DNA from 2 places in the Streptomyces syringium genome. Region 2 is predicted to be linked to the other one. Evidence: predicted binding sites of a transcription regulator. Region 2 holds the regulator's gene; the other holds the start of a gene.
What was found. The regulator HrcA, encoded in region 2, represses chaperone genes, less so after heat shock. The targets are predictions, from matches to a motif close to TTNGCACTCNGNNNNNCNGAGTGCNAA.
Positions count from the first base shown of each region.

Region 1: the regulator HrcA is predicted to act here: its motif matches at 3,996-4,022, upstream of groES (co-chaperone GroES).

Region 1 covers NZ_JAGIOH010000001.1:3,356,672-3,363,830, forward strand. Annotated here, with positions in the region: gene JO379_RS14715 (LysR family transcriptional regulator) at 1-77, opposite strand, end outside; gene JO379_RS14720 (MOSC domain-containing protein) at 160-897, shown strand; gene JO379_RS14725 (SDR family NAD(P)-dependent oxidoreductase) at 907-1,668, shown strand; gene groL (chaperonin GroEL) at 1,785-3,407, opposite strand; gene groES (co-chaperone GroES) at 3,537-3,845, opposite strand; gene JO379_RS14740 (polysaccharide deacetylase family protein) at 4,198-5,079, opposite strand; gene JO379_RS14745 (flavoprotein) at 5,321-5,881, opposite strand; gene JO379_RS14750 (THUMP-like domain-containing protein) at 5,974-7,159, shown strand, end outside.
Region 2 covers NZ_JAGIOH010000001.1:2,558,473-2,565,631, reverse strand. Annotated here, with positions in the region: gene hemW (radical SAM family heme chaperone HemW) at 1-613, shown strand, start outside; gene JO379_RS11415 (DUF3097 domain-containing protein) at 705-1,526, opposite strand; gene JO379_RS11410 (MBL fold metallo-hydrolase) at 1,627-2,364, opposite strand; gene hrcA (heat-inducible transcriptional repressor HrcA) at 2,539-3,555, shown strand; gene dnaJ (molecular chaperone DnaJ) at 3,556-4,692, shown strand; gene JO379_RS11395 (nitronate monooxygenase) at 5,067-6,173, shown strand; gene JO379_RS11390 (16S rRNA (uracil(1498)-N(3))-methyltransferase) at 6,170-6,922, shown strand; gene JO379_RS11385 (helix-turn-helix transcriptional regulator) at 7,092-7,159, shown strand, end outside.

The sequences.
Region 1 (7,159 bases), 800 kb from region 2:
AGCTCGCGCGCCGCGGCCGAGAACGAACCGGTGGCGGCCACCGCGCGCAGCACCCTCAGATGACGAGCCTCGATCATGCTTCGAGCATAAGGCCTTCTTGGGGAAGCCAGAAAATATGCGTTCGCCCCTTTGAGGGCCGCGCACCTAACCTTGCCCCTCATGTACGTGATCTCTGTGAACGTGGGCCGCGCGACGACCGCGGCGGCCCCCGGCGACGCCCCCGGATTCGCGGCCGGCATGGACACCGGCATCGACAAGCGGCCCGTCGCCGGGCCGGTCGCCGTGGCCCCGCCCGGGCCGAAGGGCGTCGCGGGGAGCGGCCTCGCCGGGGACGAGGTGGTCAATCTGCGCCATCACGGCGGGGACCACCAGGCGGTGTACGCGTTCGCCCGCGAGGACCTGGACGGCTGGGAGCGGGAGTTGGGCCGGCGGCTGCCCCACGGCTCCTTCGGCGAGAACCTCACCACCTGCGGAGTCGACGTCAATGGCGCGCTCATCGGCGAACGTTGGCGGATCGGCGCACAGCTGGTGCTGGAGGTCTCCGCGCCGCGCATCCCCTGCCGGACCTTCGCGGACTGGCTGGGCGAGTCGGGCTGGACGAAGCGGTTCACCCAGGAGGCCGCGCCCGGCGCGTATCTGCGGGTCGTGGAGTCCGGCGAGGTCCGTGCGGGTGATGCGGTGACGATCGTGCACCGGCCCGGCCACGAGGTGAGCATCTCCTTCCTCTTCCGGGCGCTCACCACCGAACGGGCCCTGCTGCCCCGGGTGTTGGCGGCCGGTGACGCCCTGCCTCCGGAGGCCGTGGAGGCCGTCCACAAGTACCTGGCGCGGCAGCGGAATCAGCCGGAAGGGTCAGCGGGGGCGGCGGAGGCCCCGCGGGACGGCGGCGAGCACTAACGTTCCCGTATGACGACTGCACTGATCACGGGAGCGACGGCCGGCATCGGCGCGGCCTTCGCTCGGCGGCTGGCGGCCGACGGGCACAATCTGGTGCTCGTGGCGCGCGACGAGAAGCGGCTCAACGAACAGGCGACCGAGCTCCACGACCGGCACGGCGTGGAAGCGGAGGTGCTCCGCGCGGATCTGGCGGACGACGAGGGCATCGGGGCGGTCGAGGCCCGGCTCTCGGACCGTACGCAGCCGGTGGATCTGCTGGTCAACAACGCCGGGTTCGGGAACAAGGGCGTCTTCCTCGAGGTCACGATGGCCGACGAGCTGAGGATGCTCAAGGTGCACTGCGAGGCGGTGCTGCGGCTGACGTCGGCTGCCGTCCCCGGTATGCGCGAGCGCAGGCGCGGCGGCGTGGTCAACGTCGCGTCGGTGGCCGCGTTCGTGCCGCGCGGCACCTACGGGGCGAGCAAGGCGTGGGTCGTGCAGTTCACCCAGGGTGCGGCGAAGGACCTGGAGGGCAGCGGGCTGCGGCTGATGGCGCTGTGCCCGGGCTTCGTCCGGACGGAGTTCCACGAGCGGGCGGGCATGCCCGCGGAGAACATCCCGAACTGGCTGTGGCTGGACGCGGACAAGCTCGTGACCTCGGCGCTGAAGGACCTGGCGCGCGGCAAGACCATCTCCGTGCCCGACCCCCGGTACAAGGCGTTCAGCGGTCTGGCGAAGCTGGCGCCGCGCGGGGCGCTCGGGCGGGCGTCGTCGGGGACGGGCCGCCGGTAGGTTCCCACGGCCCGGAGGGAGAACGGCCGAGGCCCGGCGCCCCCGAAGGGGTGCCGGGCCTCGGCCGTGCCGAGTGGCCACCGCGCGAAGCGGCCGCCACCGGGCGGTGGTCGCGACTAGTGGGAGTGACCGTGGCCGTGGCCGGCCTCGGGCTCCTCGTCGGCCGGCTTCTCGACGACCAGGGTCTCGGTCGTGAGCAGCAGCGACGCGATGGACGCGGCGTTCTCCAGGGCGGAGCGGGTGACCTTGACCGGGTCGATGACGCCGGCCTTCACCAGGTCGCCGTACTCACCGGTCGAGGCGTTGAAGCCCTGGCCCTTCTCGAGCTCCGCCACCTTCGCGGTGATGACGTAGCCCTCGAGGCCGGCGTTCTCGGCGATCCAGCGCAGCGGCTCGACGGCGGCGCGGCGGACCACGGCGACACCGGTGGCCTCGTCGCCGGTCTTGCCGAGGTTGCCCTCGAGGACCTTGACGGCGTGGACGAGCGCGGAGCCACCACCGGAGACGATGCCCTCCTCGACCGCGGCGCGGGTCGCGGAGATGGCGTCCTCCAGACGGTGCTTCTTCTCCTTGAGCTCGACCTCGGTGGCCGCACCCACGCGGATGACGCAGACGCCACCGGCGAGCTTGGCGAGGCGCTCCTGGAGCTTCTCGCGGTCCCAGTCGGAGTCCGTGGACTCGATCTCGGCCTTGATCTGGTTGACGCGACCGACGACGTCCTCGGAGTTGCCGCCACCGTCGACGATGGTGGTGTCGTCCTTGGTGATGGTCACGCGGCGGGCGGTGCCCAGCACATCCAGACCGGCCTGGTCGAGCTTGAGGCCGACCTCCTCGGCGATGACGGTGGCACCGGTGAGGGTGGCCATGTCGCCGAGCATCGCCTTGCGGCGGTCGCCGAAGCCGGGGGCCTTGACGGCCACGGCGTTGAACGTGCCGCGGATCTTGTTGACGACGAGGGTGGAGAGCGCCTCGCCCTCGACGTCCTCGGCGATGATCAGGAGCGGCTTGGAGGCGCCACCCTGGATGATCTTCTCGAGCAGCGGGAGCAGGTCCTGGATCGAGGAGATCTTGCCCTGGTGGATCAGGATGTACGGGTCGTCGAGGACGGCCTCCATACGCTCCTGGTCGGTGACCATGTAGGGCGAGAGGTAGCCCTTGTCGAAGGCCATGCCCTCGGTGAAGTCCAGCTCCAGGCCGAAGGTGTTGGACTCCTCGACGGTGATGACACCGTCCTTGCCGACCTTGTCCATCGCCTCGGCGATGAGCTCGCCGACCTGCTTGTCCTGCGCGGAGAGCGCGGCCACGGCGGCGATGTCGGTCTTGTCCTCGATCGGACGGGCGGTCGCGAGAAGCTCATCGGACACGGCCTTGACCGCGGCGTCGATGCCCTTCTTCAGCGAGGCCGGGGAGGCGCCGGCGGCGACGTTGCGCAGACCCTCGCGGACCAGCGCCTGGGCCAGCACGGTGGCGGTGGTGGTGCCGTCACCCGCGATGTCGTTGGTCTTGGTCGCCACCTCCTTCACGAGCTGGGCGCCCAGGTTCTCGTACGGGTCGTCGAGCTCGACCTCGCGCGCGATGGTGACACCGTCGTTGGTGATGGTGGGGGCACCGAACTTCTTGTCGATGACGACGTTGCGGCCCTTGGGACCGATCGTCACCTTCACGGTGTCGGCAAGCTTGTTGACGCCGCGCTCAAGGGCGCGACGGGCGTCCTCGTCGAACTTCAGAATCTTCGCCATGGGAGCTGTTGTGTCCTCTCGAAAGAACTACGCCCCGGTCGCCCGGTTGTTCAGACTCGGGTGGCCGGGGCGTAGATCAATGCAAACTGGGGTTCGGTACTTTCCGGGGGACCTGCCCCCGGACCCCGGCTACTTCTCGACGATCGCGAGAACGTCGCGAGCCGAGAGGACGAGGTACTCCTCGCCGTTGTACTTCACCTCGGTGCCGCCGTACTTGCTGTAGAGCACGACGTCGCCGACGGTAACGTCGAGCGGAAGACGGTTGCCGTCCTCGAAGCGGCCCGGGCCCACGGCCAGGACGACGCCCTCCTGGGGCTTCTCCTTCGCGGTGTCCGGGATGACCAGGCCAGAGGCCGTGGTCTGCTCGGCGTCGAGCGGCTGGACCACAATGCGGTCCTCGAGCGGCTTGATGGCAACCTTGGAGCTGGCGGTCGTCACGATCCGACCTCCCCCTTCGGAGATCTCACGGGGTTAACTGTCTGAGGTGGCGACCAGGTCGGATCCGTCGTCGCGGGTGCCGGAGCTGCCCGTCGCCGTGTCTGGCACTCCCCGGTGGAGAGTGCCAACGGAGCCGAGACTATGACGCGGTTAGCACTCGGTCAAGCGGAGTGCCAATTCGGCGTGCGCTGCGCGTCCCGTTCCACCCCTGGGGTGACCCCCTCGCACAGGGCCTCGCACAGGACCTCGTACAGGCCTCGCACGGGACACGTGCACGGCCCGCACCGGCGCGCCGGGGGCCGCAGGGGTGGATCTTCCCGCGCGTCGCCGGGGGTAATCCTCCGCCGGGCCCTCAGAGGTAGTCCTCCAGGCGGGCCACCGTGTAGCCCTGCTTCTGGATGCTGCGCAGCATGTTCGCCGTCATCCGGGTCATCGACGTGCCCTTCAGCTCCTTGGGCCCGCGGAAGTGCGCGAGGACGATGTCACCGGGCCGCAGCCTGCCGCCCTGCGCGTACCGCATGTCGTTGATCTGCATGGTGGCCTCCCACAGCACGACCGCCTTCACTCCGCAGCCGCCGGCGGCGGCGAGGGTGGCGTCGTTGTAGTTGCCGTAGGGCGGGCGGAAGAGCGCCGGGCGGGCGCCGTACCGCTTGGCCAGGGCGTCCTGCTGTCCGCATATCTGGCGGCGCTGGGCGTCGGGGTCAAGGGTGCGCAGGTCGGGGTGGCCGAGGGTGTGGTTGTGGACGCCGTTGCCGAGGGCGTGGAGCCGGTCGAAGTAGGGGTAGCCGCGGCCGGCGCGGGCGATGTCGTCGGTGAGGAACATCGTCAGCGGCAGCTTGAGGTCCTCGGCCATCTTCACGAACTCCGGGTCCTTCTCGGCCCCGTCGTCGATGGTCACGAAGACGACCTTGTCCCGGGTGGGCACCCGCCGTACGAGCAGGGGCGCGCCGCCCGCCTGCACGCTCTCCGTCAGCTTGCGCGCGGGCGGGGCCGGGGGCGGGGCGAGGGGCTTGTCGAGGCCCCAGCGGCGGTAGGCGTCCGCGTCGGGGGCGGGTGCGGGCGGCCGGGCGGCGGCCTTCTCGGACGCGCGGGTCCGCTCGCCCTTTCCGGCATCGGCTCCGGCATCGGCGCCGGACGAGCAGCCCGAGAGCAGGCCCGTCAGCAGGAGCGTCGCGGCGCAGACGGGGAGGGCGGTGGCGAGGGCGGCCCGGAGGCCGGAAACAGTCGTGCTCACCGGCACGATTGTTGTTCATGTGTTCGATGCGCCTGGTCCGGGACGGCACGTGGGGCCGGTTCCTGCCCGGCAGATCTTCGTGGATCGGCGAGCGGCGTCCGGGGCGTGCGAGCGCACGACGGAGGGTCGCCCTCGTGCCGGGCGCATGTCGGCGGCACGCGGCGGGCTCCCCCCGGCTGCCGCCGGGAGGAGCCCCCGGTGCCGGGCGTTGGGAGCCCCCCGAAGACCCGGCGGACAAGCGCTACAGCTCCGGTGCCGGTGCTGGTGCCGGCAGGGCCGCGACGGCGGCCGCCCAGGGGAAGGCGTCGACTTCGTCGCCCCGCTCCGGGTGGTAGCCGTCGCCGCCGAGGAGGACGGTCACGCCCGCCTCGCGCAGGAACGCGATGTTGCGCCCGAACGCGGGGTGCGCGGCCTGGGCGGCGCCGAGGTGCGGCAGGGCGGCGAGGGGCAGGCGCAGCCCGATCGCCTCGGTGACGAGCCCGAGCGCGAGGGTGTCGGCGATGCCGGCGGCCCACTTGTTCAGCGTGTTGAAGGTGGCGGGCGCGACGAGGACGGCGTCGGCGGCGGGCAGCACGTCGGGCTCGTCGGGGAGCTTGTACGCGTGCCGGACCGGATGCCCGGTCAGGTCCCGCAGGGCGGCCGTCTCGTCGGCCAGCCAGCGGTGCGCGGTGGGCGTGAGGATCAGACAGACGTCCCAGCCGGCCGTCTGGGCGGCGCGGATGCCGTCGGCGATCCGGCGGGTGGGCGGGGCAGCGCAGGCGATCAGGTACAGGACGCGGCGCGCGGTGCCGTTCGCGGTCATACGGGCCAGTCCACGGGGTGCGGCCGGGGCCCGCAAGTGGTGCGTTCCCGCCGGGCGGGCACCGACGGCCGGGGCGCCGGGCGTCGGCGAGAATGAGACACGTGCCCGCACCGAACTCTTCCACCGGCTCGCCCACCGACGCCTTCGCCGCGCTCCTCACCGACGAAGGGCGGCGGCTCCTCGACACCCTGCGCGACTACGACCCCGCCCAGGAGCTCGCCACCGCGACCCGGCTGCGCCGTGAGTACCCCGCCGAGCTGGTCTCGGCCGCGCTCGGCCAGGCGCGGCTGCGACAGCGCGCGGTGGCGAAGTTCGGGGCCGAGGACGCGTACCGCATGTTCTTCACCCCCAACGGCGTCGAGCAGTCCACCCGCAAGTCGGTGGCCGAGTACCGCGCCGGGCGGTTCGCCGCGCTCGGCGTCCGCCGTCTCGCCGATCTCTGCTGCGGCATCGGCGGTGACGCCATCGCGCTGGCGCGCGCCGGGGTCTTCGTGCTGGCCGTCGACCGCGACCCGCTGACCTGCGAGGTCGCCCGTGCCAACGCGGCCGCCCTGGGGCTGTCCGACCTGATCGAGGTGCGGTGCGCGGATGTCGCCGAGATCGACACCACCGGCTACGACGCGGTGTTCGTCGACCCGGCGCGGCGCGGCGGGCGGGGCCGGATCTTCGACCCCGAGGCGTATTCACCGCCGCTGTCCTGGGCGATCGGGGCCGCCCGCACCGCACCGCGCGCCGCGCTCAAGATCGCGCCCGGGGTGCCGCACGAGGCGATCCCCGACGACGCGGAGGCCGAGTGGATCTCGGACGGCGGCGATGTGAAGGAGGCCGTGCTGTGGTTCGGCACGCAGCCGGGGGCACGGCGGGCGACGCTGCTGCCCCGGGCCGCGTCCCTGCTGGGCGAAGGCCTGCCGGACCCGGCCGTACGGCCCGTGGGCCGCTATCTCTACGAGCCCGACGGCGCGGTCATCCGCGCGCACCTGGTCGCGGAGGCGGCCGAGGAGCTCGCCGGGGGGCTGATCGACGAGACGATCGCGTATGTGACGAGCGACGAGCTGCGCCCGACGCCGTACGCGGCGGCGTACGAGATCACGGACGTGCTGCCCTTCAACCTGAAGAAGCTCAAGGCCCTGCTGCGCGAGCGCGAGGTGGGCGTCGTGACGGTGAAGAAGCGCGGGTCGGCGGTCGAGCCGGAGGAGCTGCGCAAGAAGCTCAAGCCCGCAGGGCCGAACTCCTGCACGATTCTGCTCACCCGGGTGGCGGGCGCCCCGACGATGCTGC
Region 2 (7,159 bases):
CTGGCGCGCCTCACTGTCCGCCGCGATCGGCGCGGGCCCGGACCACGTCTCGGCCTACGCCCTGATCGTCGAGGAGGGCACCCAGCTCGCCCGGCGCATCCGCCGCGGCGAGGTCCCGATGACCGACGACGACGTCCACGCCGACCGCTACCTCATCGCCGAGGAGATGCTCACCGCCGCCGGCTTCGACTGGTACGAGGTCTCGAACTGGGCCACCACCGAGGCCGGCCGCTGCCGCCACAACGAGCTGTACTGGCGCGGCGCCGACTGGTGGGGCGCGGGCCCCGGGGCGCACTCGCACGTGGGGGGCGTGCGGTGGTGGAACGTCAAGCACCCGGGCGCGTACGCGCAGGCGCTGTCCGAGGGACGCTCCCCCGGCGCGGGCCGCGAGGTCCTGCCGGAGGAGGACCAGCGGGTCGAGCGGATCCTGCTGGAGCTGCGCCTGCTGGACGGCTGCCCGCTGTCCTTGCTGAAGCCGGCGGGCGCGGCGGCGGCTGCGCGCGCTCTGGCGGACGGCCTGCTCCAGGCGGGCCCGTACGAGGAAGGGCGCGCGGTACTGACGCTGCGGGGTCGGCTGCTGGCCGACGCCGTGGTCCGGGACCTGGTGGACTGATGCGAGTACCGGGGCGCTGCCCCGGACCCCGGTCCTCAATCGCCGGACGGGGCGCTGTGCCGTGTCCACGATCACCGGACGGGCTGAGACATCAGGGCGCCGTCACGAAATCGATCAGTTCCTCCACCCGCCCCAGCAGCTGCGGCTCCAGGTCCTTGTACGAACGCACCGACCCCAGGATCCGCTGCCAAGCGGCCCCCGTGTTCTCCGGCCAGCCCAGTGCCCGGCACACGCCCGTCTTCCAGTCCTCGCCGCGCGGCACGCGCGGCCAGGCCGTGATGCCCACCGAGGACGGCTTCACCGCCTCCCACACGTCGATGTACGGGTGGCCGACGACCAGCACGTCCTCGCCCGTGACCTGCGCCGCGATCCGCGATTCCTTGGAGCCCGGCACGAGGTGGTCCACCAGGACCCCCAGGCGGGCGTCGGGGGCGGGGGCGAAGGAGCGGACGATGGCGGGGAGGTCGTCGATGCCCTCCAGGTACTCCACGACCACGCCCTCGATGCGCAGGTCGTTGCCCCACACCCGCTCCACGAGCTCCGCGTCGTGCCGCCCCTCCACGTAGATGCGCCCGGCCCGGGCCACCCGTGCCCGGGCCCCGGGCACGGCCACCGAGCCCGAGGCGGTCCGCTGGGGTGCGCGGGGGCTCAGGGGGCCCGGGCGTACGAGCGTGACGACCCGGCCCTCCAGGAGGAAGCCGCGCGGCTCCATCGGGAAGACCCGGTGTTTGCCGAAGCGGTCCTCCAGGGTGACCGTCGGGCCCTGCGCCGTCTTCTCGCAGCGGATCACCGCCCCGCAGAAGCCCGTGGTGACCTCCTCGACCACCAGATCGGGCTCGGCCGGGACCTCCGGAGCGGGGGTGGTCTTCTTCCACGGAGGGGTCAGGTCGGGGCCGTACTGTCTGCTGCGCATGGAGCCGTTCCGGTCAGGGGATCCGGGGCCGGGGGTGCCCGGCAGCGCACGACCTCTGCCGCGCACCAGCCCGACCATAGGAAAAACCGCGCTACCGGCGTTACGACACGCCGAAACGCACCGCGAGCGCGTCACGCTGCGCCCGGACAAACCCGGCATCCACCACCGCGCCGTGCCCCGGCACGTAGATCGCGTCCTCGCCGCCGAGCACCAGCAGCGCGTCCAGCGCCGCGGGCCACTGCTCGGGGAGGGCGTCCGAGCCCGCCTGCGGTTCACCGGACTCCTCGACCAGATCACCGCAGAAGACGACCTCGGGAGCGCCACCGGCGTCCGTGACCAGCACCGCCAGGTCGTGCGCCGTGTGCCCGGGCCCCACGTCGGCGAGCAGCACCCGACGGCCGCCGCCCAGGTCCAGGGTCAGCTCGCCGGAGACCAGATGGTGCGGGCGGACGAGCAGATCGGCCGCCTCCTCGGCGGCATCGGGGTCCACCCCCTCCCGCACCGCGCTCGTGCGCACCTCTTCCCCGTCGCGGAGCACCCTGTCGATGCCCATCGCCCCGTACACCTGCACACCCGCGAAGGCGGCGGTGCCCAGCACGTGATCGAAGTGCGCGTGGGTGAGAGCGATATGCGTCACGCGGCGGCCGAAGAGTTCCTCGACCTCCCGACGGATCTCCGCGCCCTCCCGCAGGGACGAGCCGGTGTCCACGAGCAGCACCCCGTCAGGCCCGGAGACGGCCCCGATCGTGCAGTCCCAGACCGGCATCCTGCGGCGCGCGATCCCCGGCGCGAGCGGCTCCCAGCGCTCCCGCGCGCCCCGTTGCCCATGATTTTCCATACCGAGACGCTAGCCGGAGCACGGTACGGTTTGCCCGCCAGGGAGGCGCGCGGCGGGACGGCCCTTGCCCTGGCCGTAGTACCCGGCCGTACACTGGCGGGAGGGATTTGGCACTCGTGACCTTCGAGTGCCAGGGACGACCCCGTGAGACGGCTGGACAGGGAGGTGCGCGCGGTGCTGAGCGAACGAAGGCTCGAGGTGTTGCGCGCCATCGTCCAGGACTACGTGGGCACCGAGGAGCCCGTCGGCTCCAAGGCCCTCACCGAGCGGCACCGGCTGGGCGTGTCCCCGGCCACCGTGCGCAACGACATGGCCGCGCTGGAGGACGAGGGCTTCATCGCCCAGCCCCACACGAGCGCGGGCCGCATCCCGACCGACAAGGGCTACCGCCTTTTCGTCGACAAGCTGGCCGGTGTCAAGCCGCTGTCCTCGCCCGAGCGTCGCGCGATCCAGAACTTCCTGGACGGCGCCGTCGACCTGGACGACGTCGTGGCGCGCACGGTCCGGCTGCTGGCGCAGCTGACCCGTCAGGTCGCCGTGGTGCAGTACCCGTCGCTGACCCGCTCGACGGTGCGGCATGTGGAATTGCTCTCACTCGCCCCGGCCCGTGTGATGCTCGTGCTGATCACGGACACCGGCCGCGTCGAGCAGCGCATGGTCGACTGCCCGGCGCCCTTCGGTGAGACCTCGCTCGCGGACCTGCGGGCACGGCTCAACAGCCGGGTCGTGGGGCGGCGGTTCGCGGATGTGCCGCAGCTGGTGCAGGACCTTCCCGAGTCCTTCGAGCAGGACGACCGAGGAACCGTTTCTACGGTGCTCGCGACCCTGCTGGAGACCCTGGTCGAGGAGACCGAGGAACGGCTGATGATCGGCGGCACCGCCAATCTCACCCGCTTCGGGCACGACTTCCCGCTGACGATCCGGCCCGTGCTGGAGGCGTTGGAGGAGCAGGTCGTGCTGCTCAAGCTCCTGGGTGAGGCCAAGGACTCGGGCATGACCGTCCGTATCGGTCATGAGAACGCTCACGAGGGACTGACCTCCACATCGGTCGTGGCCGTCGGCTACGGTTCGGGCGACGAGGCAGTCGCCAAACTCGGCGTGGTCGGACCGACCCGCATGGACTACCCCGGAACGATGGGAGCGGTACGCGCAGTGGCACGTTACGTCGGACAGATCCTGGCGGAGTCGTAAGTGGCCACGGACTACTACGCGGTCCTGGGCGTACGGCGTGATGCCTCGCAGGACGAGATCAAGAAGGCCTTCCGCCGACTCGCCCGCGAGTTGCACCCGGATGTGAACCCGGACCCGAAGACCCAGGAGCGGTTCAAGGAGATCAACGCCGCTTACGAGGTGCTCTCCGACCCGCAGAAGAAGCAGGTCTACGACCTCGGCGGCGACCCGCTGTCCTCCTCGGGCGGCGCCGGTGGCGCGGGTGGCTTCGGCGCGGGCTTCGGCAACTTCTCCGACATCATGGACGCCTTCTTCGGGCAGGCCTCACAGCGCGGCCCCCGGTCGCGCACGCGGCGCGGCCAGGACGCCATGATCCGGCTCGAAGTGACCCTCGACGAGGCGGCCTTCGGGACGACCAAGGAGATCCAGGTCGACACGGCCGTCGTCTGCACCACGTGCAGCGGCGAGGGCGCGGCCCCCGGCACGTCCGCCCAGACCTGTGACATGTGCCGCGGTCGCGGTGAGGTCTCGCAGGTCACCCGGTCCTTCCTCGGCCAGGTCATGACCTCCCGGCCGTGCCCGCAGTGCCAGGGCTTCGGCACCGTGGTGCCGACCCCGTGCCCGGAGTGCGCCGGCGACGGCCGCGTCCGGTCGCGGCGGACCCTGACCGTGAAGATCCCGGCCGGTGTCGACAACGGCACCCGCATCCAGCTCGCGGGCGAGGGCGAGGTCGGCCCCGGCGGCGGCCCGGCCGGTGATCTGTACGTGGAGATCCACGAGATCCCGCACACCACCTTCCAGCGGCGCGGCGACGATCTGCACTGCACGGTCACCATCCCGATGACGGCCGCGGCCCTCGGCACGAAGGTGCCGCTGGAGACGCTGGACGGCATCGAGGAGATCGACATCCGGCCCGGTACCCAGTCCGGCCAGTCGATCCCGCTGCACCAGCGCGGTGTCACGCACCTGCGAGGCGGCGGCCGCGGTGACCTCGTTGTGCACGTCGAGGTGACCACCCCCGCCAAGCTCGACCCGCAGCAGGAGGACCTCCTGCGACAGCTCGCGAAGCTGCGCGGCGAGGAGCGGCCCATGGGCGAGTTCAAGCCGGGGCAGCAGGGGCTGTTCTCGCGGTTGAAGGATGCGTTCAACGGTCGGTAGGCGTCCGGCTGGGGGTTCCGGGGGTCGTCCCCCGGGCCTGCACAGTAAGCCGGGGCAGCAGGGGCTGTTCTCGCGGTTGAAGGATGCGTTCAACGGGCGGTAGGCGTCTGTCGCCAAGCTTGATCGACGCGTTCAACGGGCGCTGACAAACGCCGCTCAGTCGTCCGAACGTCGGGCCGGGGCCTTCGCCCCGGCCCGACGCGCGTTTCCGGGGCCCGCGTCAACGCCCCTTCCCCGCAAGCCGGTACGCGGTGTGGCCGGCGGCAGCCGACAGGCCTCCACCCGTACGGGTGGAGTCGAGGGGGCGCCCTCGGCGCGGACTCCACGACCGGGTTCGATTCGGCGCCGTGCGCGGGGCGTGACACGATGTGGTCATGGCTTTTGAATCCAGGGGGGCCTCGGCGCTGACGGGCCTGTTCCGGTATCCGGTCGTGCAGGCCCCCATGGCGGGCGGCACCTCGTGTCCGTCGCTCGCCGCGGCCGTGTCCGAGGCCGGTGGCCTCGGATTCCTCGCCGCCGGGTACAAGACGCCGGCGGCGATGCGCGAGGAGATCACGCGCACGCGCGCCCTGACCGACCGCCCCTTCGGTGTGAACCTCTTCATGCCGCAGCCGCCCGTGACCGACCCGGCCGCCGTGGACGCGTACGGGCAGCGCCTTGCGGGCGAGGCCGCCCGGTACGGGGCGCCGCTCGGTGATCCGGACCGGAGCCGCGACGACGCGTACGAGGCCAAGCTCGCGATCCTCCTGGAAGATCCCGTTCCGGTCGTCTCCTTCCACTTCGGCTGCCCGGCCCCCGAGGTCCTCGCGGCACTGGCCCGGGCCGGCACGCTGACGGTGGTGACGGCCACCTCCGCCGCCGAGGCGCTGGCCGCGCAGACGGCGGGCGCGGACGCGGTCTGCGTCCAGGGCGTCGAGGCCGGTGGCCACCAGGGCACCCACCACGACGACGCGGGCGCGGACGGGACGGGCGTCGGACTGCTCACCCTCCTCGCGGAGGTCCGCGACGCGGTGACCGTCCCGCTGATCGCGGCGGGCGGCCTGATGCGCGGCGACCAGATCGCGGCCGTCCTCGCGGCGGGCGCCTCGGCGGCGCAGCTCGGCACGGCGTTCCTGGTCTGCCCCGAGTCGGGCGCCCATGACCTGCACAAACGGGCCATGACCGATCCGCTGTTCCTCCGCACCGAACTGACCCGGGCCTTCTCCGGCCGCCCCGCGCGCGGTCTGGTGAACCGTTTCATCCGCGAGCACGGCCCGTACGCCCCGGCCGCGTACCCGCAGGTGCACCATCTGACGTCCGGCCTGCGCAAGGCCGCCGCGCAGGCGGGAGACCCGCAGGCCATGGCCCTGTGGGCGGGCCAGGGCCACCGTCTGGCGCGGGAGCTTCCGGCGGGGCGGCTGGTGGAGGTCCTGGCCGCCGAACTGGACGCGGCACGGGTGTCGTTGACGCGAGGCAGTGAACTGCGAGGGAGCGAGACATGACAGCACCGGTCTTCCTGGTCGAGGAGGACTCCCTGACGGGCGTCTTCCCCGGTACGGTCTTCCCCCTCGACGGCCCGGAGGGGCGGCACGCGGTCTCGGTCCGCCGGCTGCGGGTGGGCGAGGAGATCGTCCTGACGGACGGTGCGGGCACGGGCGCGTTCGGCACCGTCGCCGCCGTCGAGGGCAAGGACCGCCTCGACGTGGCGGTCACCTCGGTGCGCGCCGAACCCCTGCCGCAGCCGCACATCACGGTCGTCCAGGCGCTGCCCAAGGGCGACCGGGGCGAGTTGGCTGTCGAGACCATGACCGAGACGGGCGTCGACGGGATCGCGCCGTGGTCGGCGTCCCGGTGCGTCACGCAGTGGAAGGGCGAGCGCGGGCTGAAGGCGCTGGGCAAGTGGCGCGCGACGGCCCGCGAGGCCGGGAAGCAGTCGCGCCGCCTCCGATTCCCGCCGGTGTCCGACCTCCTGACGACGAAGCAGGTCTCGACCCTGCTCGCGGACGCCGCGTTCGCGGCGGTCCTCCACGAGGAGGGCAGCAGCGCCCCGCTGGCCACGGCCTCGCTCCCGCAGACGGGCAATATCGTCCTGGTCGTCGGCCCGGAGGGCGGCGTCTCCCCCGAGGAACTGGCCGCCTTCGCCGAGGCGGGCGCCAAGCCGTACCGGCTGGGCCCGAGCGTGCTGCGCACGTCGACGGCGGGCACGGCGGCGACGGCACTGCTGCTGGGCCGCACGGGCCGCTGGTCCTGAAGGTCCTTCCCCCGCGCCGCACATCCGCGTGACCGGCTGTGCGGCGCTCAGCGTACCCCCCGACGCACCCCGGCGCCCGGCCCCGCCGGGCGGCCCGATGTGACCGAAAGTCGATCACCGTCGTGCCCCGGTCTCGCCCGGAATCCGTCCGGCCGGGATGCTTGCAGCCATGGCACAGCTCAGCTCCCGGGATTACGAGCGCATGCTCGACCTTGTCGTCGCGGTCCTCGAGAACGA